DNA from 2 places in the Pengzhenrongella phosphoraccumulans genome. Region 2 is predicted to be linked to the other one. Evidence: riboswitches for the same ligand, from Rfam matches in the RefSeq annotation. Region 2 holds a riboswitch; the other holds the start of a gene.

Region 1 (15,846 bases), 130 kb from region 2:
GGCCCCGCATCCAACGGGGCCCACCGACGGTGCAAGCCGGCGCGCCCCGAGCCTGGTCACCCAGGCGCTGGCGGACCGGCAAAACTCTCAGGTCGACGGCTGACGCCGCCGGATGACAGAGCGGGGAGGCCACCCGTCTGCTTTCCGGCGCCCGCCGGACGTCCATCCGGAGCCGCACCGTGACCGAGACCACCGACGCACCCCAGACCCGCCCGACCGGCGCGACGCTCACCGGCCCGACGGCGGCCGCCCCCGAGTTCGCCGACCGGCACATCGGACCGCGCGGCGCCGAGACCGCGCACATGCTCGCGCAGCTCGGCTACGACTCGCTCGACGCGCTCGTCGACGCCGCGGTACCCGCGTCCATCCGCTCCGCGCGCCCGCTCGATCTGCCGGCGGCCCGCAGCGAGGAGGAGGTCCTCGCCGACCTCCGTGCGATCGCCGCGAAGAACACCGTGATGACGCAGATGATCGGCCTCGGGTACTCCGACACGTTCACCCCCGCCGTCATCCGCCGCAACGTGCTCGAGTCGCCCGCCTGGTACACCGCCTACACGCCCTACCAGCCGGAGATCTCGCAGGGTCGGCTCGAAGCGATGCTCAACTTCCAGACCATGATCGGCGACCTCACCGCGCTGCCGATCGCGAACGCGTCGCTGCTCGACGAGGCCACGGCCGTCGCCGAGGCCGCGCTCCTGATGCGCCGCGCGGTCAAGGGTCGCCCGGACGGCGTCGTCGTGCTCGACGCCGAGTGCCTGCCGCAGACGATCGCCGTCACGATGGGCCGGGCCGAGGCGATCGGGCTCACCGTCGTGGTCGCCGACCTGTCCGACGGCCTCCCGGCCGGGATCGGCGGGGCCGACGGCGTGATCGGCGTCGTGCTCCAGCAGCCCGGGGTGTCGGGCGTCGTGCGCGACCTGCGGGGCGTCGTCGGGCAGGCGAAAGAGGCCGGCGCGCTGGTCACCGTCGCGGCGGACCTGCTCTCGCTCACGCTGCTCACCCCGCCCGGCGAGCTCGGCGCGGACGTCGCGGTCGGCAGCAGCCAGCGCTTCGGGGTGCCGCTGTTCTACGGCGGCCCGCACGCCGCGTACATGGCCGTCCGGACCGGGCTCGAACGGATGATCCCGGGGCGGCTCGTGGGCGTCTCGATCGACGCCGACGGCGACCGGGCGTACCGGCTCGCGCTGCAGACCCGCGAGCAGCACATCCGTCGCGAGAAGGCGACGAGCAACATCTGCACCGCGCAGGCGCTGCTCGCGATCGTCGCGTCGATGTACGCCGTCTATCACGGGCCCGACGGCCTGCGGGCGATCGCGGAGCGTGTGCACGCCCGCGCGGTCGAGGTGGCCGACCGCCTGCAGGCGGCCGGCGTCGCCATCGACCACGGTGTCTACTTCGACACCGTGCGCGCGGTCGTGCCGGGCCGGGCGCAGGTGGTGGTCGCCGCCGCGGCCGCGCGCGGGATCAACCTGTGGGCGCCCGACGACGACCACGTCCAGATCGCGTGCGACGAGACCACGACGTCGGCGCACGTGCTGACCGTGGTCGAGGCGTTCGGCGGCGCCGGTGCGGCCGTACCGCCGGGCACCGCCTGGGCGCCGACGGCGTCCGGGGCACCCGCGACGTCGGACCTGCCGGCCTGGACCCTGCGCACGAGCGAGTACCTCACCCACCCGGTGTTCCACGCGCACCGCTCCGAGACGTCGATGCTGCGGTACCTGCGCCGGCTGTCGGACCTGGACCTCGCGCTGGACCGTTCGATGATCCCGCTGGGCTCGTGCACCATGAAGCTCAACGCGACGACCGAGATGGAACCCATCTCCTGGCCCGAGTTCGCCTCGATCCACCCGTATGCGCCGCGGGAGCAGGCCGCCGGGTACACCGAGCTGATCGACACCCTGACGACCTGGCTCGCCGAGATCACCGGGTATGCCGCGGTGTCGGTGCAGCCGAACGCCGGCTCGCAGGGCGAGTTCGCCGGGCTGCTGGCCATCCGCGGGTACCTGCGGGCGACCGCGGCGCCGGGCGACGTCGACCGGGACGTGTGCCTGATCCCGGCGTCGGCGCACGGCACGAACGCGGCTTCGGCGGCGCTCGCGGGTCTGCGGGTCGTGGTCGTCGCGACGGCCGCGGACGGGTCGGTCGAGCTCGACGACCTGCGCGCCAAGCTGGCCGAGCACGGCCCCCGCGTCGCCGCGATCATGATCACCTACCCGTCCACGCACGGGGTGTTCGAGGAGCACGTCGGGGAGGCCTGCGCCCTTGTACATGCAGCGGGTGGTCAGGTGTACATCGATGGCGCGAACCTGAACGCGCTCGTCGGGCTGGCCCGGCCGGGCGAGTTCGGCGGCGACGTGTCGCACCTGAACCTGCACAAGACGTTCTGCATCCCGCACGGCGGCGGCGGCCCCGGCGTCGGGCCCATCGCGGTCGGGGCGCACCTCGCGCCCTACCTGCCGGGGGACCTGACGCTGCGGGCCGACGCCGGCCTGGGCACCTCCAGCGCTGCCGCCGGCTGGCGGGCGCCGGTCTCCGCAGCGCCGTTCGGCTCGGCGGGCATCCTGCCGATCTCGTTCGCGTACGTCGCGATGATGGGCGGCGAGGGGCTGCGGCGCGCGACCGAGGTCGCCATCCTCGGCGCGAACTACATCGCCTCGCGGCTGACCGAGCACTACCCGGTGCTGTACACGGGTCCGGCCGGGCTGGTCGCGCACGAGTGCATCCTCGACCTGCGCGCGATCACCAAGGAGACCGGCGTGACCGCCGAGGACGTCGCCAAGCGGCTGATGGACTACGGCTTCCACGCCCCGACGCTGTCGTTCCCGGTCTCGGGCACGCTCATGGTCGAGCCGACCGAGAGCGAGGACCTCGCCGAGGTCGACCGGTTCATCGACGCGATGATCGCGATCCGTGGCGAGATCGACGCCGTCGGCGCCGGTCGTTGGCCGCTGTCCGACTCACCGCTGCGCGGCGCACCGCACACGGCCGAGTCGTTGACGGTCGACGAGTGGACCAAGCCGTACAGCCGCGAGCAGGCCGCCTACCCGGTGGCGACGTTGCGCGGCGCGAAGTACTGGCCCCCGGTTCGCCGCATCGACAACGCCCACGGCGACCGCCACCTGATCTGCAGCTGCCCCCCTCTGGACTCCTACTAACCCCCACTCCTACAAAAACCCGGCCACAACGGCCCGCCGAACTCGGAGGTTTGCCTCGAACTCGCACAGTGCAGTGTCCTAGTTCGACGTAAACCTCCGAGTTCGGCGGGGGTGTGGTGGTGGAGAGAGAGATGTGATGGCTGAGATTCTTAGTCCGTTGGATTCCGTGCATGTCGCGCTCGGGGGCGTGATGGTGCCGTTCGCCGGCTGGAGCATGCCGCTGCGGTACACGTCCGACCTCGCCGAGCACGTCGCCGTGCGGGCGGCCGCCGGGATCTTCGACCTGTCCCACATGGGCGAGATCCGGGTGTCGGGTCCGCAGGCTGCCACCGCGCTGGACTACGCGCTGGTCGGCAACCTCTCCGCGGTGTCGGTCGGCAAGGCCCGCTACACGATGATCTGCGCGGCCGACGGCGCCGTCGTCGACGACCTGGTCGTCTATCGCACGGCCGACGACGAGTACCTCGTCGTCGCGAACGCGTCCAACCACGACGTCGTGCTGGCCGAGCTCGAGCAGCGGTGCACCGCGTTCGACGCGACGGTCACCGACGAGTCGGCCCAGACCGCGCTGATCGCCGTGCAGGGGCCGCGCGCTCAGGAGATCGTCACGGCCGTCACCGCGCCGCAGGACGCCACCGCAGTCGCCGAGCTGAAGTACTACACCGGCCTGCCCGCGACGGTCGCGGGGATCCCCGCGCTGGTCGCCCGCACCGGGTACACCGGCGAGGACGGCTTCGAGCTGTTCGTGCCGGCCGAGCAGGCCGTCGCGCTGTGGGCGGCCCTGACCAGCGCCGGCGAGCCGTTCGGCCTCGTGCCGGCCGGGCTCTCGGCCCGCGACAGCCTGCGCCTCGAGGCCGGGATGCCGCTGTACGGCAACGAGCTGGACCGCACCACCACGCCGTACGACGCCGGCCTGGGCCGCGTGGTCAAGCTCGACAAGACCGACGCCGACGGCGCACCGCTCGACTTCGTCGGTCGCGGACCGCTCTACGCGCGCAAGCACTCGGCGCCGTCCCGGGTGCTGGTGGGCCTGCAGGGTCTGGGACGGCGCGCCGCCCGTCACGGCTACTCGGTGCTGCGGTCGGCGGAGGCGGCCGACGTCGTCGTCGGGCACGTGACGTCGGGTGCGCCGTCCCCCACGCTCGGCTACCCGATCGCGATGGCCTACGTGACTCCCGAGGTCAGTGCGGTGGGCACCGAGCTCGCGGTCGACGTGCGCGGGCGCGCCGAGCCCGTGCGCGTGGTGGCCCTGCCGTTCTACCGTCGTGCGCAATAGCCCCGCGCCCGCAGCCACTCGCATCGCAGCCACTCGCATCCCCGACCTGAGGAGAACCCCATGAGCACCTTTCCCGAAGACCGGCTTTACACCGCCGAGCACGAGTGGCTGGCCGCCGGCGACCCCGTGACGTTCGGCATCACCGACACCGCCTCCGAGGCGCTCGGCGACATCGTCTACCTCGAGCTTCCGGCCGTCGGCTCTCAGATCGTGGCGGGTGCCGTCTGCGGCGAGATCGAGTCGACGAAGTCCGTCTCCGAGCTGTACTCCCCGGTGTCGGGGACGGTGACGGAGGTCAACCAGGCGGCGATCGACGACCCTGCGCTGGTCAACTCCGACCCGTACGGCATGGGCTGGCTCGTGCAGGCGACCGTGAGCGCGACCGGCGACCTCATCTCAGCGGCCGAGTACGAGGCTCTGGTTGCGGGCTAGCCTGTTCGGGTGATCTCATCGGCGAGCATCGATGGCTACGGCTCGCTCTGTGACCTGCGCAAACGTTCACAATGCCCCGAATTCCTCCCGACGTTGGAAGGCTGCCGCCGAGACTGCGGGTGAAATCCGCGTCATACCCTCCAGCCCTCGGCATCTCTCAAGGTGTTAGGTCACAGCGGAGTTTTCGAGCAGGACGTCGAAGCACCCGTGAGCATCCGGAGGGCATCATGAGCACACTCGAACTGGTCAGGCTCCCCGAGCCTGTCGCGCCTGTCCCGACCGCCTCCCCGGTGGCGACCGTTCTCGAGCCGCTGACCCGGCGCGAGCTCGTCGTCCTGGGCAACCTCTCGGAAGATGTGACCCTCGAGGAGATCGCGTCCAAGCTCTTCGTCACGCGCAACACGGTCAAGTCGCAGGTCCGCAGCCTGTATCGCAAGATCGGCGTCTCGACTCGTGCTGATGCGGTCGCTTGGGCGACGTCCGCTGGGCTCCGCTGACCTCACCCTGCACAACCGGCGGGTCTGGCACGACGCCGACCCGCCCCTCATACCCCCGCGCCCCGTGGCTCGTCGAGGTACGGCTGACCCTTGACGGCGGGTCGGTCGACCTTGGCGGGCCACGGTCATGCTCGGGCAGGTCCGGCGCGCTGGCACACTCTCGGGCATGACCTCCGTGCGACCGCCGGTGCTCGTCGTCGCCGCCGCGATCGTCGATGACCTCGCCTCACCGCGGCACCTTCTTGCTGCCCGACGGCGCATCCCCGCTCAGCTCGCCGGTCGCTGGGAGTTCCCGGGCGGGAAGGTCGAGCCGGGGGAGGCTCCGCTCGACGCGCTGCACCGCGAGCTGCTCGAGGAGCTCGGCGTCGAGGTCCACCTCGGGATCGAGCTGCCCGGTCCGGCCGACGGCGTCTGGCCGCTCAACGGGCCGTACGTCCTGCGGTTGTGGCTGGCCACGGTCACCTCAGGTCACCCGGAGCCGCTGGTCGAGCACGACGAGCTGCGCTGGCTCCCCCGGGGTGGGTGGCGTTGCGTCCCGTGGCTGGATGCGGACCTCCCCATCGTCGCCGCGCTCGAGGCCGCCACGAGGCCGACCGGCGCGAGCTGAGAGGCCGCCGTCGGCCACCTGGAGACAGGGCAAGGACCGCCCGCCCAGTCTCAGCTGGGCGGGCGGTCCTGTGGCTTGGCCCGCAGAGTGTGGCTGTCAGGCGGTGGGGTGGAGCGTGGCCCGGACCGTCTTGGTGGCGGCCACCATGTGCTCCAGGCTCGGGGTGACTTCCTGGTAGCGGCGGGTCTTGAGTCCGCAGTCCGGGTTGACCCACAGCTCGTGGGCGTCGATCGAACCGACCGCGGCGCCGAGCAGCTCGGTCACCTCGGCCTCGCTGGGCACGCGCGGGGAGTGGATGTCCCACACCCCCGGGCCGATGCCGCGCGGGTAGCCGACCTCGGCGATCGGCTCGAGGATCTCCATCTTCGACCGGGCCGCCTCGATGCTCGTGACGTCGGCATCGAGGCCGTCGATCGCGCCGATGATCTCGCCGAACTCGGAGTAGCACAGGTGGGTGTGGATCTGGGTGTCCGCGCGCACGCCCGACGTCGCCAGCCGGAACGAGGCCACCGACCAGTCGAGGTAGGCGCTCTGGTCGGCCGCGCGCAGGGGGAGGAGCTCGCGCAGCGCGGGCTCGTCGACCTGGACGATCGGGATCCCGGCCGCCTCGAGGTCCGCGATCTCGTCGCGCAGGGCGAGCGCGACCTGGTTGGCCGTGTCGCCGAGCGGCTGGTCGTTGCGGACGAACGACCAGGCCAGGATCGTGACCGGCCCGGTGAGCATGCCCTTGACCGGCTTGGTGGTGAGCGACGCGGTGTAGGTCGACCACGCCACGGTGATGGGGGCCGGGCGCGCGACGTCGCCCCACAGGATCGGCGGCCGCACGCAGCGCGAGCCGTACGACTGCACCCACCCGTTCTGCGTGGCCGCGAACCCGTCGAGGTTCTCGGCGAAGTACTGCACCATGTCGTTGCGCTCGGGCTCGCCGTGCACCAGCACGTCCAGACCGATCTGCTCCTGGAGCGTGACGACGCGCTGGATCTCGGCGCGCATCTCGGCCTCGTACTGCTCGGTGCTCAGCTCGCCCTTGGCGTGCGCGGCGCGCGACTTGCGGATCTCGGGGGTCTGCGGGAAGGACCCGATGGTCGTGGTCGGCAGAGGAGGCAGGTGCAGCCGGGCGGCCTGCGCGGCCTTGCGTGCGGCGTAGTCCCCGCGGTGGAACGCCTCGCTGGTCAGGCCGGCCAGGCGGGCACGGACCTCCGGACGCACGACGCCGGGTGCGGTGCTGCGGTTGGCCAGCGCGGCGGTGGACGCGGCGAGGTGGTCGGCGATGGCGGCGCGGCCCTCGTCCAGCCCGACGGCGAGGGTCGCGACCTCACCGACCTTCTGATCGGCGAAGGCCAGCCACTCACGCAGGGTGGGGTCGAGCGCGGGCTCGTCGTCGACGTCGTGCGGCACGTGCAGCAGCGAGGTCGAGGTGCCGACCGAGACGGTCGCGGCGCCCAGGGTGCCGACCGCGTCGAGCCGGTCCAGCGCGGCGGACAGGTCGGCGCGCCAGATGTTGTGGCCGTCGATGACGCCGGCGACCAGAGCCTTCGACTCGAGCCCCGCGACCGGACCGGCCGGCAGCGTGCCGCGGACCAGGTCGAGCGCGATGCCGTCGACAGCCGTCGCGGCCAGCGCCGGCAGGGCCGCACCGAGGTCTCCGTACGGGGCGGCGACGAGGATCGCGGGCCGGGTCGGCCGGGCAAGGTCGCCGGCGAGCACGGTGTACGCCTCGACGAGGGCGGCGATGGCTCGCTCGGGGGTGACGTCGATCGAGTCGGACACCAGCGCGGGCTCGTCGAGCTGCACCCAGGTCGCGCCGGCCGCGGCGAGCGCGGTGAGCAGCTCGACGTACACGGGCAGGAGGTCCGCGAGCCGGTCGATCGGCGCGAAGCCCTCGGGGGCGCCGTCGGCCGCCTTCGCCAGGAGCAGGAACGTCACCGGACCGACCAGGACGGGACGTGTCAGCACGCCCTCGGCCAGGCCCTCGGCGAACTCACGCACGGGTCGGTCGTCCGCGAACCGGAAGACGGTGTCCGGGCCGATCTCGGGCACGAGGTAGTGATAGTTCGTGTCGAACCACTTCGTCATCTCGGCCGGCAGGTCGTCGCCCGCGCCGCGCGCGATCGTCGAGTAGCCCGCGAGGTCGAGGCGACCGGTGGCCGGGTCCACGAGGTGCGCGAACCGCGCCGGGACGGCCCCGACCACCACGGCAGCGTCGAGCACCTGGTCGTAGAACGAGAAGTTGGACGGGATCGAGGCGTCGGTCGGGTCGAGGCCGAGCTCGATCAGGCGCGTGCGCGTGCGGCTGCGCAGCGCGGCGGCCGCCTGCTCGACGTCGTCCGCGGTAGTCTTGCCTGCCCAGAACGACTCGATCGCCTTCTTGAGCTCGCGGCGCGGGCCGACGCGGGGGTACCCGAGGACGGTGCCGCCGGGGAAGCCCGGCGCGTGGGACGTGGGAGCTGCAGTCATGTCGTCGACCCCTAGATCGTGAGGTAGTTCGGGTGGGGTGCCGTGACCCGCGGCTCAATGGCCGGGTTCGGAGCCATCGGGGCTCCCCCGCCGAGGTGTACACCCTCGAGCAGGTCAAGTGCGGCTTCGTGCTGGTTGAACGTGTAGATGTGCAGGCCGGGAGCGCCGCCGTCGAGCACCTCGTTGGCCAGCGCGACGCTGGCCCGGATGCCGACGCGGTGGCGCTCGGCCGGGTCGTCGGCCGCCGCCAGGTTCGCCAGCAGCTCGGTCGGGACCTGCACCCCGGTGAGCTGCTCGAGGCGGATGAGCCGCGCGGGGTCGGTGGTCGGGATGACGCCGGCCACGATCGGGATCGTGATCCCGATCGCGCGCGCATCGCGGATCAGGTTGAGGTAGCTGCGCGCCTCGAAGAACACCTGGGTGATGGCGAAGTCGGCGCCGGCCTCCTGCTTGGCGAGCAGCGCGCGCAGGTCTTGCTCGCGCGAGCTGCCGGCGCTGGGGTTCCCGGCCGGGAACGCGGCGACCGCGACGCTCAGCTTGTGGGCGGCGCCACGCAGCGCCTGGCTCGCCGAGGTGACGCAGCGCGCCGCCTCGACCTCGCGCAGCAGCTCGACGAGCTCGCTCGCGCGAACCAGCTCTCCCAGTGGCGGCTCGAAGTTCGGTCGATCCTTCGGCGGGTCACCGCGCAGCGCGAGGAAGTTCCGCACGCCCTCGTCGAGGAACTCCTCGATCACCGCGACGACGTCCGCGCGCGAGACGCCGACGCAGGTCAGATGGGCGATCGGGAGGACGGACGTGTGTGCCAGCAGGTGTCGCACGAGCTCGCGGGTGGTCTGCCGGGTGGAGCCCGACGCGCCGTAGGTGACCGAGATGAAGTCCGGTCGCGCGGCGGCCAGCGCCTGAATCGTCGTCGTGAGGGCCCCGAACGACTTCGGGGAGCGGGGCGGGAAGAGCTCGAACGAGACGGTCGGCCGGTCGGTCGCGGCGCGCGCGGGGGCACCCGAATCAGCGGGGTACGGCTCGGGCGGGCTCGGGCGGTCACCTGGGTGGTCGATCGGCATGTCAACTCCATCGGTCCTGGCGGAAGCACCCACACCCTTTGCAGGGGGGTTGCTGCGGCGTCATCGAGCCAGGTCTCTCAGCCGCTCTGGATGGTGTTGGGAGCATAGACCGACAGACGTCCACGCAACAGAGATCGATCGACTGGTGAGACGCCAGTCTCACTCTGCGAGCATGTACGCGCGGGTGGGCCACCTGTCGGCGCAGGTGAGGCGGGCCTTTCGTCTCGCGCTGCACGGGGCCTGCGGGCTGACAATGGGCCGATGACGCGATTGCGTGAGAACAAGGAAATGCTCCTGTTCGCGACCTCGACGGCCCTGCTGCTGATCGGGGGCCTGGCCTGGCTGCTCTCCGCGGACACGTGGGCCAGCGCGGCGTGGATCGCCGGCACGGTGCTCGGGCTCGTCTTCTCCGTCTGGTGGACCGCGGCAGCGATCCGCCGGCGCCAGCCCAGCGTCGACATCATCGCCGTGCTCGCGCTGGGTGGCGCCATCGTCGTGAACGAGCCGTTCGCGGGCGCGATGATCACGGTCATGCTGGCGAGCGGCCAGCTGCTCGAGGCGCGCGCTGCGGCGCGGGCCCGCCGCGAGCTCAGCCTCCTGGCCGAGCGCGCACCGCGCACCGCCCGCCGTCGCGTCGAGGGCGCCGTCGTCGAGGTCGGCGTGGACGAGGTGGTCGTGGGCGACCAGCTGCTGGTCGGTACCGGCCAGATCGTGCCGGTCGACGGCCGGCTCCTCACGACCGCCACCCTGGACGAGTCCGCCCTCACCGGGGAACCGCTGCCGGTCGAGCGGCTCGCCGGCGACGACCTTCGCAGCGGGGTGGTCAACTCCGGTCCGCCGATCGACTTCGTCGCGACCGCGGTGGCCGCCGAGTCGACCTACGCCGGCGTCGTGCGCATGGTCGAGCAGGCACAGGCGTCCTCCGCGCCGTTCGTGCGTGCCGCCGACCGGTTCGCCGTGCTGTTCGTCCCGTTCACGCTCGTCCTCGCGGGCGCCGCCTGGGCCCTGAGCGGCGATGCCGTCCGGGCCGTGGCCGTGCTCGTCGTGGCCACCCCGTGCCCGCTGCTGCTCGCCGCACCGATCGCGATCATGTCCGGGCTGTCGCGTGCCGCCAGCATCGGGGTCGTGATCAAGGGCGGTGGAGCGCTCGAGCGCCTGGCGGGCGGTCAGGTGATGCTCTTCGACAAGACCGGCACGCTCACCCAGGGCCACCCCGTCCTGGCCGACGTCGTGACCGCGAGCGACCGGATGGATGCCGACGAGGTGCTGCGGCTCGCGGCCTCGCTCGACCAGGTCTCCGCGCACGTCCTGGCGAGCGCCATCGTGACGGGGGGCACCCGGCGCGGGCTCACGCTCGAGATGCCGGAGGACGTCGAGGAGGTCCACGGCTACGGGCTGCAGGGGACCGTCGGTACGCATCAGGTGAAGCTCGGCAAGGCCTCCTGGATCGTCGGTGACACCACCCCGCCGTGGGTCCGCCAGGTGCGTCGGCGCGCCGACCTCGAGGGCTCGCTCACCGTCTTCGTCGCCGTGGACGGCGAGCCGGCGGGCGCGTTCCTGCTCGAGGACGCGATCCGCCCCGACGCGCCCCGGATGGTCCGCGCGCTGCGCGAGGCCGGGATCTCGCGGGTCGTGCTGGTCACCGGTGACCGTGCCGACATCGCCGACATGGTCGGACGCATCGTCGGCGTCGACTCGGTCCTGGCCGACTGCGACCCCGCGGACAAGCTGCTCGCCATCGAGCACGAGTCCACCCGCGGCGCCACGATCATGGTCGGCGACGGGATCAACGACGCGCCCGCGCTCGCGGCGGCCGGCGTCGGGGTCGCGCTCGCCTCGCGGGGGGCGACCGCGTCGTCCGAGGCGGCCGACGTCGTCCTCACGGTCGACCGCATCGACGCCCTCGCCGACGCGATCCTCATCTCCCGGCGCTCGAAGCGGATCGCGTTGCAGGCCGTGCTCATCGGGATGGGCCTGTCGGTCGTCGCGATGGTCGTGGCGTCGGTCGGGCTGCTCCCGCCGGCCGCCGGGGCGATCCTGCAGGAGGTCATCGACGTGATGGCGATCGGCATCGCCCTGCGGGCCGTGCTGCCCGGCAAGGTCCACTCGATCGTCATGCCGCCCGCGGACATCGCGACGGCCTTGAAGCTGCGCGCCGAGCACGACGCGGTGCTGCCGGTGATCGAGCAGATCCGGTCGGTGGCCGACGCGTTGTCGACCCATGACTGCGATCTGGTGCCCGTCCGCACGCTGCTGGACCGGCTCGAGGGTGAGCTGCTCCCGCACGAACGCGCCGACGAGGAGCTGCTCGTGCCGCTCGTGGGTCGGGCGCTCGGGGGAACCGACGCGACCGCCGCGATGAGCCGTACGCACGCAGAGATCGAGCACCAGGTGAGCAAGCTGCGGAGGTTGCTCCTCGGGCTCGATGCCGACACCGTCCAGCCCGAGGACGTCATCGAGCTGCGCCGGTTGCTCTACGGGCTGTACGCCGTGCTGCGGCTGCACAACGCGCAGGAGGAAGAAGGCGCGTTCAGCCTGGTGCCGAGCCGGCCGGCGAGCGCGTCGAAGTAGCCCCGAGGACCACCGGGCAGGTCGCCAGGTGGTCGTCGACCAGGCCGCACGCCTGCATGGTGGCGTAGGCCGTGGTCGGGCCGACGAACCGGAAGCCCACCGCCTTGAGCTCGCGGGCCAGGGCGCGGGACTCGTCGGTCTGGGTCGGTACGTCGGTCCAGGTCGCGGGCCGTTCCCTGCCTGTCCCCGCACCCGCCGGGGCGTGCGACCAGATGAGCTCGGACAGCGTCCGGCCCTGGTCCCAGAGCGCGACGACGGCTCGGGCGTTCGCGACGGTGGCGGTGATCTTGGCGCGGTTCCGCACGATGCCGGCGTCGGCGAGCAGGCGGTCGACGTCGTCCTGGCCGAAGGCCGCGACGGTGCGCGGGTCGAAGTCGGCGAACGCCGCGCGGAACGCCGGGCGTTTGCGTAGCACCGTGATCCAGGAGAGGCCCGACTGGAACGCCTCGAGGGTCACGCGCTCGAACAGCTCGCGCTCGCCGCGCACCTGGTGGCCCCACTCGTCGTCGTGGTACGCCTCGTAGAGGGGATCGCCGTCACCGAAGCAGCGGGGGTCAGCTGTGGTCATGGGAGTCACTCTCCCTCATCGCGTCCACGCCATGACCGCCGCAGACGACGGAGCGGAGGCGGAGCACAGCGATCGACCCGCCTGGGGTCGGGCGGCCGCGCGGCCGGATGCGTCAGGACCAGCTCTGACGCCGGGGGAGCAGGGCGAGGGCCAGGCCGGACGAGGACGCCCGGGCGGAGACCAGCAGCGACTCGGCCGGTGCCGGGTGCTGCGTCGGGATCCCGTACCACTCGGCCCACGGGTCGATGGGGACGCCGGAGAGACCTGCGGCCACGGCTGCGAGGGTGTCTGCGTCGGGAACGCTTCCTACCGCGGCGAGTACCGCGAGGGTGCCGTACAGGTCTGTCGTCATGCATATGACTATCAGTCATGCCTGTGGTGACTGTCTATGACCTCGCGACCCGTCACAGCATCGACGCAGGTGGCGGTGGTGGAGGAGAAGCAGGTTCACCCGTCAGGGGTCCGCCGTTCGGCAGCAGGGTGAGAACCGCTGTCACAGTCAGCGAGCTCTGTGACACGTGGCTGTCACAGGTCAGGCCGTCGGCTCACATCGCCGGGTCAGCCCGCGAGGACCGTGCGGATCCGCTTCTCCGAGATGGGCCCGGGCGTGCCCAGCTGCTGCGCGAACAGGCTGACCCGGAGCTCCTCGAGCATCCAGCGCACCTCTGCGAGAGCGGCTGCCCGGGCCGCGTCCGGGGCCGAGCGCGCGGCTCGCGCGCGGGCGTCCGCGTACGCGTCCTCGAGCTCGCGGATGCGCCAGGCGGTCTCGGCGTCGCGGTGCGGGTCGTCGGCCGCCTTGGACAGGCGGTGGCGCGCGGCCTTGAGATACCGCACGAGGTGCGGCAGCCGGGCGGCACCGGTCTCGGTCACGAAGCCGTCGTGCACGAGCGCGGCGGCCTGGTCCCGGATGTCCTGGAGCGTGTTGAGCAGCGCCAGGCTCGTGGCGCTGCGGATCGCGCCGTCGAGCTCGCGCGCGGCGGTGAGGACCGCGACGAGGTCGGCGACGAGGCGGAAGACCGTGTCCTCGAGGTCGCGCCGGACGGCCTCGCGCAGCGCGGCGTAGGCCACCGCGTCCCGGACCGCCGAGCCGGCGGCGGGCGGGCGCGCATCGAGCAGCGCGTCGACCGCGGCCAGCTGGACGTCCGCGACGAGCGCGTCGGTGCTGCGGTACGGGCTCGCGGCGAGCGTGAGCGCCTGGGTGCCGGACCACCGCGTCGTGATCCGCGCGGTCGCCAGCCCGGTCTCGAGCACGAGCAGCCGTCGCAGGCCGCGTCGGTGCTCGGCGCCCTGCAGGGCCGGGTCAGCGAGCACGCGCAGGGCCACCTGGAGCGCGCGGGCGGGTCCCGGCTCCTCGACCAGCGCGGGGTACCCGCGCACGACGATGCCGGCGACGGGCGTCTCCACCACGAGCGGGATCACGCCGCCGGTCAGGTCGGTCGGCCACGTGGTGAGCCCGAGCCGCTCCGCGATCGCGGGTGCCGCGGCCGGTTGCGCCGGGGTGGGTGCCCGGCTGGGCGCCGCACCAGAATCAGTCCCGGATGATGCGGTGGCGTTCGTCGTGGTCGACGGTGCGGCAGCCGACGTTGAGGCAGCCGACGCCGCGGCGCCCACCCGGCCGCCGGGCGTCGTCGGGCCCGGCTTCGACCCGTCGCCCTTCTGCACGGGCTTGGACGCTTTGTTCGAGGCCCGCACCGCGTCCCGGACGGCCGAGCGCACCGCGACGCGGACCGCGTCCTGCGTGTGGGCCGCGAGACGCCGCTGGAGCGCGACGAGATCCTTGCTCTCGTCGACCATGAGGTTCTCGCCGGCGCGCTCCTCGTGCACGCGGAACGTCATCCGCAGGTGCGCGGGCAGGCGCTCGTCGTCCCACGCGTCGTCGGGGATCTCGACCCCGCGCAGCGCGCGGACCGCGCTGGCGACGGCGTCGTGCAGGGAACCGGCCATGTCGCCGGCGCGGACCGTGTCGATCCACGACGGCAGGTGTTCGTCGATCCAGCCGACGACGTCGCGGGCGACGTCGGGCGCGGGCACCAGCTGGACCCGCACGGGCTTGGCGAGCGAGCGGATCAGCGCGACGACCAGCTCCTCGCGGACCCCCGGGACCATCCAGTCGAAGCCCTCGGGCCGCACGCGGTTGAGCACGACGACGGGGATGTGCACGGTCACGCCGTCGGCGTCGGTGCCGGGCTCGAACTGATAGGTCAGGGGCAGCTCGAAGTCGCCCTGGGGCCAGGTCGACGGGAAGTCGGCCTCGCTGACGGCGCCGAGCTCGGCGTCCGGCACGAGCATGGCGAGCGTGAAGGTGAGCAGGTCCGGCTCGGTGCGCCCGGCGGTCTTCCACCACGTGTCGAAGTGGCGCGCAGAGACGACGTCGGCCGGGATGCGCTCGTCGTAGAAGGCATACATCGCGTCGTCGTCGACCACGAGGTCACGGCGCCGGGCACGGTGCTCGAGGCTCTCCGCCTGGTCGAGCAGGGCGCGGTTGGCGTGGAAGAACTCATGGTGCGTGGTCCACTCGCCCTCGACCAGCGCGTGCCGGATGAACAGCTCGCGGGCGTACTCGGGGTCGACCTTGGAGAAGAGCACGCGGCGCTGCGCGACGATCGGCACCCCGTAGAGCAGCACCTTCTCGGACGCCATCGCCGCGCCCTGCTTGGTCGACCAGGCCGGCTCGGAGTAGGTGCGCTTGACCAGGTGGCCGGCGAGGTCCTCGGCCCACTCGGGCTGGATCCGGGCGGCGTCGCGCCCCCAGAGCCGCGAGGTCTCGACGAGCTCGCCGACCATGATCCAGGCCGGGGGCTTCCGCGACAGCGGCGAGCCGGGGAAGATCGCGAACCGCGCCCCGCGCGCGCCGAGGTACTCGTTGCGGGCGCCCTTGCGGACCGACGACGCCGACTTCTTCGCGCGGTGCGCGGGCGCGGCCTTGACCTCGGTGGCCTCCTGCATGCCGATCTGCGAGAGCAGCCCGGACAGCAGCGAGACGTGGATGCGGTCGGCGTCCCACTCGAGCCGGAGGTTCGACTCGTCGGGGGCGGTGTCGCTCGCGAGGAGGGTCTGGGCGGCGCCCGGCGCGGTCCGACGACGGGGCGGGGTGCTGACTGCGGCCGTGCTCGTCCCGGCGCCGGCCGACGCGCCCTTCGCGGCGCTCGTGGACGTGTGCAGCGCGTCCGGGTGACCGCCGTCCGCGGCCAGGCCGCCCGACCCGGCGAGCGCCTGGTCGCC
Region 2 (15,846 bases):
ACCTCGACGTGCGCCGGCACGCGTTGCCGGGCGACCGGTTCGGCGCCGTCGTGCTGGTGCTCACGGAGATCGCTCACCCGGACGAGCTGTCCGCGCCGGTGCTCGAGGCGGGGGCCGTCCTGCGCTCGCTCGCCCGCGGCGCCCGCGTCGTCACGCTCTCCCGCGTGGCGACGGCCGACGACGCCCCGGCCGTCGCGGCCGCCCGGCAGGGGGTGGACGGGCTGCTGCGCTCGCTCGCCAAGGAGCTGCGCGGCGGGGCGACCGGCAACGGAGTACAGCTCGCGGGCGGGGTCGGCATCGATGCGCCGTCCGCGGTCGGCGCGCTGCGGTTCTTCCTATCGGCCCGGTCCGCCTACGTCGACGGGCAGCTGCTGACCGTCGACACCTCCGCCGGCACGGTGCCCGCGGACTGGGACCGCCCGCTGGCCGGCCGGGTCGCCGTCGTCACCGGGGCGGCGCGCGGGATCGGCGCGGCGATCGCCGAGACGATCGCGCGGGACGGCGCGACGGTGATCGTCGTCGACGTGCCCGCAGCCGGCGAGGCGCTCGCCCGGGTCGCCAACCGGATCCACGGCACAGCCGTCCAGCTCGACATCACGGCGCCCGACGCCGGCGAGCGGATCCTCGCGCTGGCGCTGAAGCGGTACGGCGCGCTCGACATCGTCGTGCACAACGCCGGGATCCTGCGCGACAAGCTGCTCGTGAACATGACGCCCGAGAAGTGGGACGCCGTGCTCGCGGTCAACGTGGCCTCCCAGCTGCGGATGAACGAGCAGCTGCTCGTCTCGGGGGAGTTCACGCGCGCGCCGCGGATCGTCTCGCTCGCCTCGACCAGCGGGATCGCGGGCAACCGGGGGCAGACGAACTACGGCGCGTCCAAGGGCGGCGTCATCGGCATGGTGCGCGCCACCGCGCCGCTGCTCACGGCCTTCGGCGGGACGGCGAACGCCGTCGCACCCGGGTTCATCGAGACCGACATGACCGCGAAGATCCCGTTCGCATCCCGGGAGATCGCCCGGCGGGCGAACTCGCTCCAGCAGGGCGGGCAGCCGATCGACGTCGCCGAGGCGGTGGCGTTCTTCGCCTCACCGGCCGCGGGGGGCGTCGTCGGGCGCGTGCTGCGGGTGTGCGGGCAGAACCTGGTCGGCGCATGAGGGCGCCCGAGACACGGGCGGGGGTCGCGCTGCCGAAGACGGAGCGTGGCCCGGGCGGGGCGTCCCGCGCTGGTTCGTCCCGCGCAGGTTCGTCCCGCGCTGGTTCGTCCCGCGCAGGGGCGACCCTGACCGGGACGCCCGACGTCGGGCCGGAGTCCGGGCGGGTCGAGGTCACGCTCGCCACCGTCCCCGGGCTCGGCGGGCTCTACGCGCGCGGCGTCGCCGGCTCGGCCCGGATCGCGGTCGCGACCCGCCTCGGCCGGGCGGTCGACGCCCTGCCCGACGTCGTCTACGTCGCGCACGGCGTGCGCGCGGACCCGGGCCACCTCACCGCGTACCAACACCTGCTCGGCGAGAGCGCGTCCGACGTGCTGCCGGCCGGGTTCGTGCACGTGCTGGCGTTCCCCGTCGCGACGGCGTTGATGGTGCGCGGGGACTTCCCGCTGCCACTCGCCGGCATGGTGCACCTGGAGAACCGCGTCGAGCAGTTCGGCCCGATCTCGCTCGGGGAGGAGCTCGACGTGCGGGCGTACGCGCGTGACCTGCGCGCCCACCGCGCCGGGACCCAGGTCGAGCTGGTCACCGAGGTTCGCGTGCCCGGCGGGTCACGCGGCGGCGAGCTCGCCTGGCGCGGCACGTCGACCTACTTGGCGAAGGGCACCCATCTCCGCCCGGACGAGCTGGGCGATGGGCAGACGGTGGGCGAGGACCAGAGCTCCCCCGCCGGCGACGCAGGATCCGAGGGCGGACGCACCGCGGGCCGCCGCGGGTCGGACCCGTGGACTCCGCCGGTTCCGACCGCGCAATGGCGGTTGGCCGGGGACGTCGGGCGACGGTACGCCACGGTGTCCGGCGACCGGAACCCGATCCACCTCTCAGCCCTGACCGCGAAGGCGCTCGGGTTCCCCCGCGCCATCGCGCACGGGATGTACACCGCGTCGCGCGCGCTGGCCGGCGTCGGCCCGGCGCGGACGGAGGCGTTCACCTGGACGGTGGAGTTCGCCAGCCCGGTGCTCCTGCCCGGAACGGTCACGGTCCGCATAGCGGCCGCCGACAAGGGCGCCCCCGGCTACTCGTACGCGGCTTGGAACGCCGGTTCGTCGAAACTCCACCTCACGGGAAAGGTAACCCCCCTCTAAACCCCGCCGTGCCCCGCGAACTCGGAGGTTTCCGGCGAGCTAGGACACCCGGGTGTCCTAGCTCGAGCCGAACCTCCGAGTTCGCGGGGCCTGGGGGCGTGGGAGGGTGGGGCGTGAAACGGCGCATCGGACATGTGGAACTCCCGGAGCTCACCTCGTTCTCGGGGGAGCTCGAGGCCGACGGCGACTATGACAGCGTCGAGCTGCTCAACCTCGACCTCAGCGGTCAGAACGCGGAGAACTCCCGCTTCCTCGGCTGCCGGCTCGCGGGCTGCGTGCTCGATGACGTCGCGCTCACCCGCGCGCAGCTCGCCGACTGCGTGCTGACCGAGCTCCGCGCGCACACGCTGGACGCCATCGACTCGGCGTGGCGCGACGTCGCCGTCACGGACTGCCGGCTGGGCGCCGTGACGGCCTACGGCACGCACCTCACCCGCGTACGGATCACGGGCGGCAAGCTCGACTACGTGAACCTGCGCGACGGCGCGCTCACCGACGTGGTGTTCGAGGACTGCGTGATCGGCGAGCTCGACCTGATCGGCGCCCGCCTGATGCGCGTGACCTTCACGGGGTGCCGCGTCGGCCAGCTCGACGTGACCCGCGCGACGCTCGACCGCGTCGACCTGCGCGGCGCGGACTACAGCGCGCTCCGCGGCCTGGCCCACCTCCGCGGCGCCACCATCTCGACGGACCAGCTCACCGACCTCGCCCCGCACCTCGCCGCCCACCTGGGCCTCACGGTCCAGGACTGAACCCAGCCCTCTCCCTCCCGCACACGCAGGCCCCGGTGGTTTACCGGGTGGGGGTGGGGGTGCAGGCTGCTGCTGTTGCGGCTAGGGCCGTCAGGCCTTGGACCGCCAGGAGGGGGCGGGGGTCGTGGGGGACCGTCCAGCAGCCGTCGACGATCGTGTACGGGGCCGACGGGCCGGTCGTCACGTAGGTGCGGACCGCATCGAGGAGGCGGTCGACCGACTCCTGCTCGCTGCCGACGCCGACGCTCGCGCGGATCGCGCCCTGCGGCGCGCCGAGCCGGGCGAGCAGCGGGTGCGCGCAGAACCGGCCGTCGCGCACCCCGATCCCGTGCTCGGCGGCGAGATACGCGGCCACGAGGCCCGGGTCGTGGCCGACGACGTCGAACGCCACGACGCCGACCGGATCGGTCGAGTCGGGCCAGATCCGGAACACGTTCACGCCGTCGATCGCCTCGAGACCCTCGACCAGCCGGGCCCGCAGCCGACCCTCGTGCGCCGCGAGCGCGCCCGCCGGGAGCGCGGCGAGCGACTCGCAGGCCTGCGCCAGCGCGATCGCACCGATCACGTTCGGCGACCCGGCCTCGTGCCTCGCGGGCGACGTCGTCCAGATCGTGCGGCCCGCGCGGACCTCGCGCACGGCGCCCCCGCCCGCGAGGTAGGCCTCGCCCGCGTCGAGCCAGTCGCGCCGACCCACGAGCGCGCCCGCGCCGAACGGGGCGTAGGTCTTGTGCCCGGAGAACGCCACGTAGTCCGCGCCGCTCGCCGCGAGCGAGAGGCCGCGGTGCGGCACGAGCTGGGCGCCGTCGACGACGATCCGGGCGCCGGCGTCGTGCGCCAGGCGGACGACGTCCGCGATCGGCAGCGCCTCGCCCGTCACGTTCGAGGCACCCGTGACCGCGACCAGCGCGTACGACGACGCCGCCAGCTCGCCTTCCAGCGCGGCCAGGGTCGCCGCGACGGTGTCCTCGATCGGCAGCACGGTGGCGTCCAGGCGCTGCCAGGGCAGCAGGTTGGCGTGGTGCTCGACGTCGAGCACGAGCACCCGCCCCCCCGCCGGGACGCAGCCGGTGAGCAGGTTGAGCGCGTCGGTGGTGTTGCGGGTGATGATCGTGACGTCGTCCGGGCGCGCGCCGACGAAGGCGCCGATGGTCTGCCGGGACGCCTCGTACAGCGCCGTCGAGACCTGCGAGAGGTACCCCGCGCCGCGGTGCACGCTCGCATACAGCGGCAGGACCTCGGTCACCCGGGCGGCCACCGACTCGAGCGCGGGCGCACTGGCGGCGTAGTCGAGGTTGGCGTACGTGCGGGTCGTGCCATCGACGAGCGGCACGCGGGTCGCGGCGCCGACGACGGGCAGCAGTGCGCCGTCGGCCCGGTCGGGCCGGTGCGCGCTCGGGAGGGCGGAGATCGTCGGCGCACAGGTCGACGTCGCGGTAGTGGTCATGAGAGTCCTCCGGCAGGTCTTTCGGACCACCGGAAGGCAGTCCGCGCTTGCCTCGACCGGACGGTCGAAGCCAGGTCGTCACCCGGGGCACCCCACCGCGGAAGGAGGGTTGCCGGCCAGCAAGCCGGGGCTATCTGCTGGCACTCGTGACCTGTGACGAGGATCAGCCACGCGTCGCCGGACTGTCAACGCCGAATCGGAACGTCTCAAAATGTGAACAATTGAGTCTCGCTTTTTGGCGGAATCGGCGACCGGCACCTACGATCCTCGTCACCATCCAGAGCGGCCGAGAGATCTGGCTCGACGACGCCGCAGCAACCCCCCGCAGCCCCGGCCGCGGTCGAGGGTGCTACCGCCAGGACCGATGGAGGACGCATGAGCACCCTGACCACCCCCGCGACGGACCCGACCGGGACCGGCGAGGACCGGCTGCGGTACCGCCTGCTGACCGGGCCCGACGACCGGACGTTCTGCGAGCGCGTCAGCGCCGCGCTCGACGACGGGTACCGCCTGCACGGCAACCCCGCCGTGACGTTCAACGGCACCCGGGTAATCGTGGCGCAGGCCGTCGTCCTGGACCACGCGATCCAGGACGATCCGCCTGCGGTGCCGACGTGGACCGCGATCACGGCGCAGCCGGCGGCGACGGCATGAGCGGGTACGCAGGCGACCTGACCCCGACCGAGGCCTGGGACCTGCTCGCCGCCGACGAGCGCGCGATCCTCGTCGACGTGCGAACCGAGGCGGAGTGGCGGTACGTGGGCGTGCCCGATGTCGGCTCGCTGGGCCGGGCGGCCGCGCTCGTCGAGTGGGTCGGCTACCCCAGCGGCGCCGTGAACCCGAACTTCCTCGCGCAGCTCGCCGAGGCCGGCCTGGCCGCGGGCGACGGGCGACCCGTGGTGTTCCTGTGCCGCTCGGGCGTGCGCTCGGTCGCCGCGGCGAAGGCCGCGACCGCCATCGGGTTCGGCCCGGCCTACAACATCCTCGAGGGGTTCGAGGGAAACCTCGACCCCGGCGCGCACCGCGGCGGCACCGGCTGGCGGGCCGCCGGCCTGCCCTGGCGGCAGTCGTGAGCGGCGACGGCCGGTCGCCGTCGGGCACTGGCGCCGTCCCCGGGCCCGGCGCGTGGGACGACGGGTCCCTGCCGCTCGAGCGCCTGCGCCCGGACACGCTCGCCGTGCGCGGCGGGCACGTGCGCACGCCGTTCGCCGAGACGTCCGAGGCACTGTTCCTCACCCAGGGGTACGTCTACGCCCACGCGGCCGACGCCGAGGCGGCATTCGCGGGTCAGACCGACCGGTTCCTGTACTCGCGGTACGGCAACCCGACCGTGGCGACGTTCGAGGAGCGCCTGCGCCTGATCGAGGGCGCCGAGGCCTGCTACGCGACGGCGACCGGCATGTCCGCGGTCTTCACCGCGCTGGCCGCCCTGGTCAAGGCGGGCGACCGGATCGTCGCCGCGCGCGCGCTGTTCGGTTCGAGCCTCGTGATCTTTGACGAGATCTTCGCCAAGTGGGGCGTGCACACCGACTACGTCGACGCGCACGTGCCCGAGCAGTGGGAGCGCGTCCTGGCGACGCCCGCGACCGTGGTGTTCTTCGAGACGCCGTCGAACCCCATGCAGGACCTCGTCGACATCGCCGCGGTGAGCGCGCTCGCGCACGCCGCGGGCGCCGTCGTCGTGATCGACAACGTGTTCGCGACGCCCGTGCTGCAGAAACCGCTCACGCAGGGGGCCGACGTCGTCGTCTACTCGGCGACCAAGCACATCGACGGGCAGGGGCGGGTGCTGGGCGGGGCGATCCTCGGGTCGCGCGAGTTCATCACCGGGCCGGTCCAGCTCTTCCTGCGCAACACCGGGCCGTCGCTCAGCCCGTTCAACGCGTGGGTGCTGCTCAAGGGGCTCGAGACGATGTCGCTGCGCGTGCGCGCGCAGACGGCGGCGGCGCTCCAGCTCGCGACCTGGCTCGAGGCGCAGCCGGAGATCGCGCGCGTGCGCTACCCGTTCCTCGCCTCGCACCCGCAGCACGACCTCGCCCGGGCGCAGATGTCGGGCGGCGGGACCGTGGTCACGTTCGACCTCGCCGTGCCCGAGGGCACCGAGACGGACGCCGCGAAGAAGGCCACGTTCGCGTTCCTCGATGCGCTCGAGGTCATCGACATCTCGAACAACCTCGGCGACGCGAAGTCGATCGTCACGCACCCGGCGACGACGACGCACCGCAAGCTCGGTCCGGCCGGGCGCGCGGCGGTGGGCATCGCCGAGACGACGGTGCGGCTGTCCGTCGGGCTCGAGGACCCGCTCGACCTGATCGACGACCTGGCGCGGGCGCTGCAGCTCAGCGCCTGAGCCTGCTCCGGGCCCCTCGGCTCGGCCCAGGTCGGCCCGGGCGGCCCGCTAGGCCGTGACCGCGGCCAGGAGCCCGGGGAGCGTGGCACGCAGCTCGTCGACCGCCGCCGACGGCATCGGCAGCTCGGTGAGGCTGAAGTCGACCCAGGCGGCCACCACCACCGGTAGTGCCGTCCGGTCGGCCGCGGTGAGCGTCAGGCGTCGCGGCAGCCAGCGCGCGAGGAAGGTCGCGAGCTTGACCGGGCTCAGCCGCAGCGGGCGGCCGTCGTCGTAGTCGCAGCCGTAGTCGACGAGCTCGCGCGCGAGCAGCTCGACCGACTCCGGCGCGAGGTCGGCGAACGCCGTCGCGGGCGAGGACCCGCGGAACTGCGCCACGAGCGCGGCGCGCGTCGCCGGGTCGACGACGCCTCGCGTGTCGAGGGCCGACGGCGTGGGCAGTCCCGCCGCCGCGAGCGCGCCACGCACCTCGTCGGTCGCCGGGCCGGTGGGGGCCGGGATTGTCGGCAGCAGTCGCAGCCGGGCCACGGCCAGGGCCTGCATGTCGTCGAAACCGGCCGCGGTGTGCGGCTCGTCCGTGCGGTCGGTCGCCGCCAGGGCGCGCTCGAGCAGGAACCGTGCGGCAAGGAGGTCGAGCTCGACGTACCGCTGGAGCGGATCGTCGCCGTCCCGCGCCATGGCGGTGCGCAGCGCACCGAGGTCCTCGACGACGAACACCTCCGGGCACCAGCCGCCGAGGTGCGAGAAGTCGACGTGGGCGAGCAGGGCGTGGGTGCGGCCGGTGCCGCTGAACTCCACGGCGACGGTCGCCTGGTCGCCGAACGCGTCCGCGAGCACCATCGCCCGGTCCGCGGTCCACGCGTCGATCGCGTCGGCCCAGGACGGCAAGGTCCCGGCCGGCAGCTCCTGCACGCGGCGCAGCGCGCGCAGGCGCGACGGTTCGCCCGGTGCCAGTCGCGCGAGCGTGACGAGCGCAGCGCCGGCCGCGGGGTTCGCGCGGGCGGCGAGTCCGTCGATGAAGGCGTCCAGCGTGCCCACGGGAACGCCGGGGTTGTGGTCCTCGATCCCTCGCATCGACCCGAGGAGCTCCGTGACCAGGATCTCGGCGTCGAGCGGGTCGTCGGCGGCGAGCGAGCCGCCGAGCGCCTCTTCGAGGTCGGCGTACACCGCGTCGAGCGCGGTTCGGCCGACCGGCTCGGTCCGGGCCGTGGCCCGCGGCCGGTTCGCGGAGGGGTTTGGGCGGTGCTTCTTCTGGCGCTTTCGGCTGACGGGGCTCACGACCGTCGAGTGTCACCGTTCGCCGGACGAGGTACAAGTTCGCTGGTCACGCCGCCGGGCATCGCGGGAGGGGTGAGTCCCGCGGCCCTCCTCCGGGGACGTCCTGGCACAGAGCCCCGGCGGAGACACCCAGCGGTGTCGTCCGGCGGTGCTAGCGTCCAAGCCCTCATGGACACCGCCGAAGCCCTCCCGTACCCGCCCTGGAACCCCGGCGGCGAGCTCGGGCTGGCCCTGCGCACGGCCGCGGACGCGCTCGAGCGGAACGGCCTGCGTCCCACCGGGACCCACCGGCTCACCGACATGACCCGGCACCAGCGCGCCGCGCTCGGCGCGCTGCTCGGCTGCGGCATGGTCCGGCCCCAGGTGCTCCTCGACCTCGAGGTGCTCGACGCGATCTTCCGCGGCAAGTACCGCCTCGCCGGCGGCGTGGTGGAGGCCTGCGAGCTCGCGCTCGGCCGGCCGCTCGTCGCGGCCTGAGGCGGGCACCGCCGCACCCGACCCGACGACGGGCCGCCGTCGGGCATGGAGCGCGAGGCCGCCCGGCGACCCCGGCCGGTGAGCTCAGCAGGCGAGCTCAGCAGGCGAGCTCAGCCGACAGCTCAGCCGACGAGGCTGTGCAGCACCGAGGTGAAGAACTTTAGGCCGTCGGTGCCGGTGCGCGGTCCGTTGACCCCGTCCGGGCCGTAGCCGACCTCGACCGCGTGCTCGGGGTGGGGCATCAGGCCGACGACGTTCCCGGCCGCGTTCGTGATGCCCGCGATGTCGCGGCGCGAGCCGTTCGGGTTCCAGCCCTGGTAGCGCACGACGACGCGCCCCTCGCCCTCGAGCTCGTCGAGCGTGCGCTCGTCGGCGACGAACTGGCCGTCCTGGTTCTTGAGCGGCACGGTGATCTGCGCACCCTTGGCGTAGTCGCGGGTCCAGGCGGTCCCGGCGTTCTCCACGACGAGCTGCTGCTCGCGGCAGACGAACGTGAGCTGCTCGTTCTTGATCATGGAGCCGGGCAGCAGGTGCGCCTCGCAGAGGATCTGGAAGCCGTTGCAGATGCCGAGCACCGGCAGGCCGGCGTTCGCCCCGTCGATGATCGAGCCCATGACCGGCGCGAACCGCGAGATCGCCCCGGCGCGCAGGTAGTCGCCGTAGGAGAAGCCACCGGGCAGGACGACGGCGTCGACCGCGCGCAGGTCGGCGTCGGCGTGCCACAGCGCGACGGGCTCGCCGCCGGCAAGGCGCACCGCGCGGGCGGCGTCCCGATCGTCGAGCGTGCCCGGGAAGGTGACGACCCCGATGCGCATCAGGCGAGAGGTTCGGTCGAGCCGACGACCTCGGGCGCGACGGCGACCCGCACGACGTCCTCGATCACCGGGTTCGACAGCACGGTCTCGGCGGCGGCGAGCGCGGCGGCGAGCACCTCCGGGGTGACCTCGCCGTCGACCTCGAGCTCGAACCGCTTGCCCTGGCGCACGCTCGTGAACTGCGCGAACCCGAGCCGCGGGAGCGCGCCAGCGACGGCCTTGCCCTGCGGGTCGAGGATCTCGGGCTTCGGCATGACATCGACGACGACACGTCCCATGCGGGGATCACTCCAAAAGGTGCGCGGGTGGCTGTGCGCCCAGGATACCGAAGCGAGCGCCTGCCCTTCGCACCGTCCGTCCTACGCGGTCGTCGGCCGGGGTGCGGGGGTGGGGATCGCATACGGGTCGGGCCAGGTCCAGACCGCCATGGGCTGGTCGACCTCCAGCGGCCGACGGCGTCGTCGGCCCACCAGGTGGGCGAGGTCGCCCAGGGCGAGCGGGGCGCCGCCGTCGTGCTCGGTCCGGCGTATGACGAGCCAACCGATCAGCGCCGCCGGGCCGACCAGCGAGCCGAGGGCAGTCGCGGGGACGCCGACGGTGAAGTCGACCCCGGTGCTGGTGGAGACGAGCAGCGCCAGCAGGAGGTGCCAGGCGACGAGCGCGGCGACGACCCAGCGGGCGGTACGTCCGCAGCCGAGGAGGGTGCGGTGCGGCTGGGCGGGTCGACCGGTGGCCCGACGGGGGACGCCGACGAGGAGAGCGGCGGTGACCGGAACGGTCAGTGCGACGGCGACGGCGCCGAGGGTTACCTGGAGCGCGGTGGGGAACCCGTACTGGAACAGCGGGAGTGTGAGCGTCCCGCCGAGGAACTCGTAGGTCGCACCGTGGTCGCCGGGGGCGGCGAACCTGCTGGCCAGGAGCATCGCACCGGCCGACGTGAGGCCGACGAGTGCGGTTGCGCCGAGGATCGGGCGCGCCGCGAGCCGCGCCGGGGGGACGTACCGGTAGCCCGACGGTCCGGCGAAGATCAGCGGGATCGACGGCTCCGGCGGGAAGAACCGGCGCAGCGCCTCCCGGCGAACATAGCCCCGGGTGGTGAGCACCATGATCACCCAGACGACCAGCGCACCGACGACCGCGTACGAGCTGCCGTCGATCCACATGACCACGACGATGAAGAGCACCGGCCATAGCCGCCGGACGCTGTACAGCGCTCCGGTCACGTCGTCCCAGAGCCACGGGTGGTATCGCTCCGGCATCCGGCCATCCCACAGCCGGTACGCGAGCATCGCCCGCGGCGGTGGGTGCTCGCGCCACCGGGTCGCCCAGCCGCTGCGGATTACGTCAGCGGCGCCGCGCAGGTCCAGCCGGGTGGCGCCGGGTTCGGCGAGATCGGCTAGGACCTCGGTCATCTCGGCGGCCCGGGCGGCGCGCCACCGGCGCGGGTACGCGCGCAGCCAGAACCGGGCCGAGCGCGCGAACCGGGGATCGACCCGACCAGGAGGGGCAGGCATGTCGGCCGGCCCGGCGGACTGCCGGCTCGGCACTGCGTCGGGGGACTGCCAGCTCGGCGGACTGCCGGCGGGCTGACGGCTCGACGCGCCGTCGGGGGACGGCGCCGCGGGGCGGGCGTCGTCGGGCATCAGACCGAACCCGCCGCTGCGCGCAGCACGAACCCCGAAAACCCGAGCTGGCCGGCCGGGCGGGCCCGGAGCACGACCTGCGCGCGGCGGGCGATCGCCTGCAAGCGAGCAGTCTCGGCGGCGAGGGCGTCACCGCCGGCATCCGTGAGGCGGTAGTAGCGGCGCAGGCGACCGTCGACGATCTGCTCGCCGGACGCCTCGGCGTACCCCTCGGTCACGATCCTGTCGAGAATCCCGTACAGGGTGCCGGCGCCGAGGCGGACCACGCCGTCGGAGAGCTCCTTGACTGCCTGCGCCACCCCGTAGCCGTGCCGCGGTTGTTGCGCGAGCGCCAAGAGCACCAGGTACGTCTGCTCGGTCATCCGGAAGGCCACCACCGATATATATCACTCAACGACCTATGTGCGCCGGTGATTGCGTTTTGGTGATTGCGTTTTGGTGATCGCGGGTGGGATCCGTCGGCGCGGAGCATGGTGCCGGTGGTGCCGAAGTGCTCGAAAACTCGGTCGACCCGGTCACGCGAGCCCCACCTGTCCCGTGCTCCGCGCGGGCGCCTGGTGCCCACAGCCGCACGGGGGGCCGGTGGGGTGCGTGGTGCACGCGCGGAGTCTCCTGCGCCACACCCGCCCCAGGAGTCCCTGATGCGGCTGTCCGCACCTGGCATGCGGGGGGCGGGGGCGGGCCGGGACTGGGGCCGGGAACGGGGCGGCGGGGCAAGTTGCCGGTCTACGGCACGACGACCGTCATGCCAGGTCCTGTGGGCGGCCCACCCATGGCGGCCAACGCCGCCGGGGCGTCGTCCAGCCCGATCACGCGCCCGACCAGCCGGTCCGGCCGCAGCTCCCCGGACGCGATCCGCGCGAGCATCGCCGGGTACTCGTGCGCAGCCATGCCGTGGCTGCCATACAGCTCGAGCTCCCACCCGACGACCCGGTCCATCGGCAGCGGCGGCCGCGCGTGCGCCCCGAGCAGCAGCCCGATCTGCACGTGCCGGCCCCGGCGCCGCAGGCCGAGCACCGATGCGAGCGCGGTCGCCAGGGTGCCGAGCGCATCGAGGCTGGCGTGCGCCCCGCCGCCGGTCGCCGCGCGGATGGCGGTCGCCACGTCGTCAGCAGACCCGGTCCCGCACGCGCCGGGATCGAGCGTGACCTCGGCGCCGCACCCGGCCGCCGCCGCGCGCGCCGCCGGCGACACGTCCAAGGCGACGACGCGGGCGCCGTCGGCCACGGCGATCATGACGGCCGAGAGCCCGACGCCGCCGCACCCGTGCACCGCGACCCAGTCGCCGGCGCGCGGTCGCGCGTGCACCGCGACCGCGCGGTACGCGGTCGCGAACCGGCAGCCCAGGGCGGCGGCGGTCACGGGCGACATGCCGTCGGGCAGGCGGACCAGGTTGACGTCCGCGTGGTCGAGCGCGACGAGCTCGGCGAACGACCCGGCATGCGTGAACCCCGGCTGCGTCTGGCGCTCGCACACCTGCCCCTCGCCGGCGAGGCACGCCGTGCACGTGCCGCACGCGCACACGAACGGCACGGTCACGGCGTCGCCCACGCGCCAGTCGCGCACCGCGGGCCCGACCGCAGCGATCGTGCCCGCGAGCTCGTGGCCCGGCACGTGCGGGAGGGTGATCCCGTCGTCGTGCCCCTGCCAGCCGTGCCAGTCGCTGCGGCACACGCCCGTCGCGGCCACCCGCACGACGACGCCGTCGGCCGGGCACGCCGGCACCGGCACCTCGCGCACCGCGAGCGGCCCGCCGAACTGCTCGAAGACGACCGCCCGCATGGTGTGCGGGGATGTGGTCGGCAGAAGCGTCGTGGGCTGGGGCGTCGTCAGGTCGGGGGTCGCGGCGTGGGGCATCACCGGTCCAGCGTGCACCAGGTCCAGCGGCCCGCGAGCAGCGTCCCGCTCACCGGCATGGCCCGCAGCGTCGCGGCATCGGCCTCGAACGGGTCGACCTCGACGATCGCGAGATCCGCGACATCGCCCACCTCCACCTGGGCCCGGCCCCCGGTCGACGCCGCGAGCGCGACGTCGAGCGGCAGCTCCTGCTCGGGGTGCCAGGCCGGGCGACCGTCCCGCGTGCGGCGCACCGCCGCAGCGATCGCGAGCCACGGGTCGAGCGGCGCCACCGGCGCGTCCGAGCCGAGCACCAGCGTGGCTCCCGCCGCGTGCAGATCCGCGTAGGCGAAGGCCCGGTCGGTGCGGCCGGCCCAGTGCCGATCGGCGACGTCACGGTCGTCGAGCGCGTGCTCGGGCTGGATGCTCGCGACGACGCCGAGCGCGGCGAACCGCGGCAGGTCCTGCGGCGAGCACAGCTGCACGTGCTCGATGCTGCCGCGCGCCCCCGTCCCTGCGAACGCATCCAGCGCGAGCCCGACGGCGTGGTCGCCGATCGCGTGGATCGCGCACGTGATCCCGTGCCGCGTCGCCTTGGCCATCAGCCGGGTCAGCTCGGCGGGTCCGACGGCAAGCACCCCGTGGGACGCCGTCGTCCCTTCCAGCCCGGGATAGGCCTGGTGGCAGTAGGCAGTGCGCGTGTTGAGCGAGCCGTCGCTGACGACCTTGAGCGGCCCCATCGTGAGCAACCCGCCGGTGCGGGACACGACGTCCCCGGTGGCCTGCTCGAGCGCGACGGCCTGGTCGAGATAGTCGGGCCACGCGCCGGCCGCAACCCGCAGCACGTCCGTCCCCGCACCGATCCGCCGACGCCAGCTCGTGAGGTTGTCGGCGAGCTCGTAGTCGGTCACCGCGACGAGGCCGCGCGCGGCGCCTGCCCGGGCCGCCTCGTCCACCCACGAGTCGAGGACCGGCGCCGGCACCGAGCTCACGGCCTCGCTGACGGCGAACCATTCGCGCTCGCGCAGCACCCCGGTCGGATGCCCGACGACGCCATGCCTCGCCAGGGCGGCCGAGCTCAGCCACGCACAGTGCAGATCTCCCGAGACGAGCACGACGGAGGTCTCCGGCACCCCGGCGGCGTGCAGCGCGTCGTCGAGCAGCGTGGCGGTGGGGGTGTCGGGCCACAACCCGTCGCGGAAACCGAAGCCGACGAGCGGCGCGCCGGTCTCGAGCGGCTGCTCCCGCAGGCGCGCGACGACGAGGGCGGCGGCGTCGGCGGCAGACCGCGCGCCGGACACGTCGAGCCGCTGCCGGGCCAGGGCCCACTGCGTGAGGTGCACGTGCGCGTCCCGCAGGCCGCGCAGCACGGTGCGGCCACCGAGCTCGACCCGCGCGGGGGCCGGGCCGACGTCGGGTGTGTCGGGGTGCGTGCCGGGAGCCGAGGCCGGGCCGATCCTGACGACGCGACCGCCGCTGACCAGCACGTCCACCAGCTGCGACGACCCCAGCAGGCGCCCACCGCCCAGCAGAACCGATCCACTCATGAGACCGCCACCCCATCGCTTCGCCTCGGCAATGTCGCCGAACTCGGAGGTTAGTCCCGAACGCGCGCCCGGCCGGCCGGGTACGCGCCGGTCAAGCACCCACCGGTCGACCGGCCCGGTTGGGTTCCTGGCTCTCGGACCGACGCTGGCAGCCGCGCGGGAGACACCTGGAGCTGTGGTGGTCGAGGGGACTGCTCAGCCACCCCATCTGCACCGCCAGCACCACGTACGGCTGCCAGCGCCACCCGCCAGCGCGGAGCGCGCGACGAGTGAGGCGCAGCGAGCCAACCGGGCGGGCGCCAGCGACCCACGAGCACCACGCGCCACCTGCTCCGCGCCGACGGCGCCGCTCGCGCGGCCGCTGGTCGGGCTACAACTGGGGGTGGCGGAGGGGGTGGCCCGTCAGGCGGGCGTAGGCATCGAGGTACCGGGCCTGGGTGCGCTCGACGACGTCGGCCGGCAGCTCGGGTGGCGGCGTCGTGCCCGTGCGGTCCCAGCCCGACGCCGGCGACGTCAGCCAGTCGCGGACGTACTGCTTGTCGAAGCTCTCCTGCGCGCGGCCGGGCACCCAGCTGTCGGCGGGCCAGAACCGCGACGAGTCGGGGGTCAGCACCTCGTCACCGAGCACGATCGCGCCCGCATACGGGCCCTGCGTCGCGCGGCCGAACTCGAGCTTCGTGTCCGCCAGGATCACCCCACGGTCGCGCGCGATGGCCTCGGCCCGCGCGTACACCGCCAGGGTGAGTGCGCGCAGGTGCGCCGCGTCGTCGGCCCCGATCGCCTCGGCGACGACCTCGTAGCTCACGTTCTCGTCGTGCTCGCCGACGGCGGCCTTCGTCGCCGGGGTGAAGATCGCGGCGGGCAGCCGGGAGCCGTCCACGAGCCCGGCGGGCAGCGGGACGCCGCACACGCTGCCGCCGTCGGGCCCGCCGCGGCGGTACTCGACCAGACCGGAGCCGGTGAGGTAGCCGCGCGCGACGCACTCGACCGCGAACATCTCCAGCCGCTGGCAGATCATGGCGCGCCCGGCGACCTCGGCCGGGACGTCCAGGCTCACGACGTGGTTGGGCACGAGGTCGCTCAGCTGGTCGAACCACCACAGGCTGAGCTGCGTCAGGACGATGCCCTTGCCCGGCACGGGGGTCGGGAGCACGTGGTCGTACGCGCTGATCCGGTCGCTCGCGACGACGAGCACGACGTCGCCGTCGGCGTGCGGGGCGGACGGCAGGTACAGGTCACGGACCTTGCCGGCGTAGGCATGGGTCCAGCCCACCAGCTCGGGGGCACCGCTGGGCGGGGACACGGGGGCAGGCTCACGCGGCCATCCTCCCGCATCCGTGCCGCGACCGGGTCCGAGGCCTGCGCCACGCTCGGTGGACGCAACGAGTTCGCCGGTTCGGCGCGAGTTCGCCGG

What was found. Region 2 has a riboswitch for S-adenosylmethionine ahead of VTA80_RS07875 (aminotransferase class V-fold PLP-dependent enzyme). Riboswitches for the same ligand answer to the same signal wherever they lie in the genome.
Region 1: linked by a shared signal. The riboswitch ahead of VTA80_RS08460 (methylenetetrahydrofolate reductase) and the one ahead of VTA80_RS07875 (aminotransferase class V-fold PLP-dependent enzyme) in region 2 are both predicted to bind S-adenosylmethionine.

What each region holds. Positions count from the first base shown of each region.
Region 1 covers NZ_CP144210.1:1,822,812-1,838,657, reverse strand. The annotation lists gene gcvP (aminomethyl-transferring glycine dehydrogenase) at 303-3,155, shown strand; gene gcvT (glycine cleavage system aminomethyltransferase GcvT) at 3,292-4,431, shown strand; gene gcvH (glycine cleavage system protein GcvH) at 4,492-4,863, shown strand; gene VTA80_RS08475 (LuxR C-terminal-related transcriptional regulator) at 5,091-5,360, shown strand; gene VTA80_RS08470 ((deoxy)nucleoside triphosphate pyrophosphohydrolase) at 5,527-5,967, shown strand; gene metE (5-methyltetrahydropteroyltriglutamate--homocysteine S-methyltransferase) at 6,064-8,424, opposite strand; gene VTA80_RS08460 (methylenetetrahydrofolate reductase) at 8,436-9,485, opposite strand; SAM riboswitch class I at 9,490-9,582, opposite strand; gene VTA80_RS08455 (heavy metal translocating P-type ATPase) at 9,747-12,056, shown strand; gene VTA80_RS08450 (DNA-3-methyladenine glycosylase I) at 12,016-12,624, opposite strand; gene VTA80_RS08445 (hypothetical protein) at 12,737-12,976, opposite strand; gene VTA80_RS08440 (DUF3418 domain-containing protein) at 13,183-15,846, opposite strand, start outside.
Region 2 covers NZ_CP144210.1:1,689,588-1,705,433, forward strand. The annotation lists gene VTA80_RS07860 (3-oxoacyl-ACP reductase) at 1-1,154, shown strand, start outside; gene VTA80_RS07865 (MaoC/PaaZ C-terminal domain-containing protein) at 1,151-2,293, shown strand; gene VTA80_RS07870 (pentapeptide repeat-containing protein) at 2,407-3,045, shown strand; gene VTA80_RS07875 (aminotransferase class V-fold PLP-dependent enzyme) at 3,086-4,489, opposite strand; SAM riboswitch class IV at 4,528-4,641, opposite strand; SAM riboswitch class I at 4,760-4,860, shown strand; gene VTA80_RS07880 (DUF1737 domain-containing protein) at 4,865-5,143, shown strand; gene VTA80_RS07885 (rhodanese-like domain-containing protein) at 5,140-5,562, shown strand; gene VTA80_RS07890 (O-succinylhomoserine sulfhydrylase) at 5,559-6,839, shown strand; gene VTA80_RS07895 (hypothetical protein) at 6,888-8,114, opposite strand; gene VTA80_RS07900 (hypothetical protein) at 8,283-8,591, shown strand; gene purQ (phosphoribosylformylglycinamidine synthase subunit PurQ) at 8,714-9,406, opposite strand; gene purS (phosphoribosylformylglycinamidine synthase subunit PurS) at 9,406-9,684, opposite strand; gene VTA80_RS07915 (hypothetical protein) at 9,766-11,049, opposite strand; gene VTA80_RS07920 (PadR family transcriptional regulator) at 11,049-11,411, opposite strand; gene VTA80_RS07925 (zinc-dependent alcohol dehydrogenase family protein) at 11,776-12,831, opposite strand; gene VTA80_RS07930 (amidohydrolase) at 12,906-14,432, opposite strand; gene VTA80_RS07935 (phosphoribosylaminoimidazolesuccinocarboxamide synthase) at 14,803-15,735, opposite strand.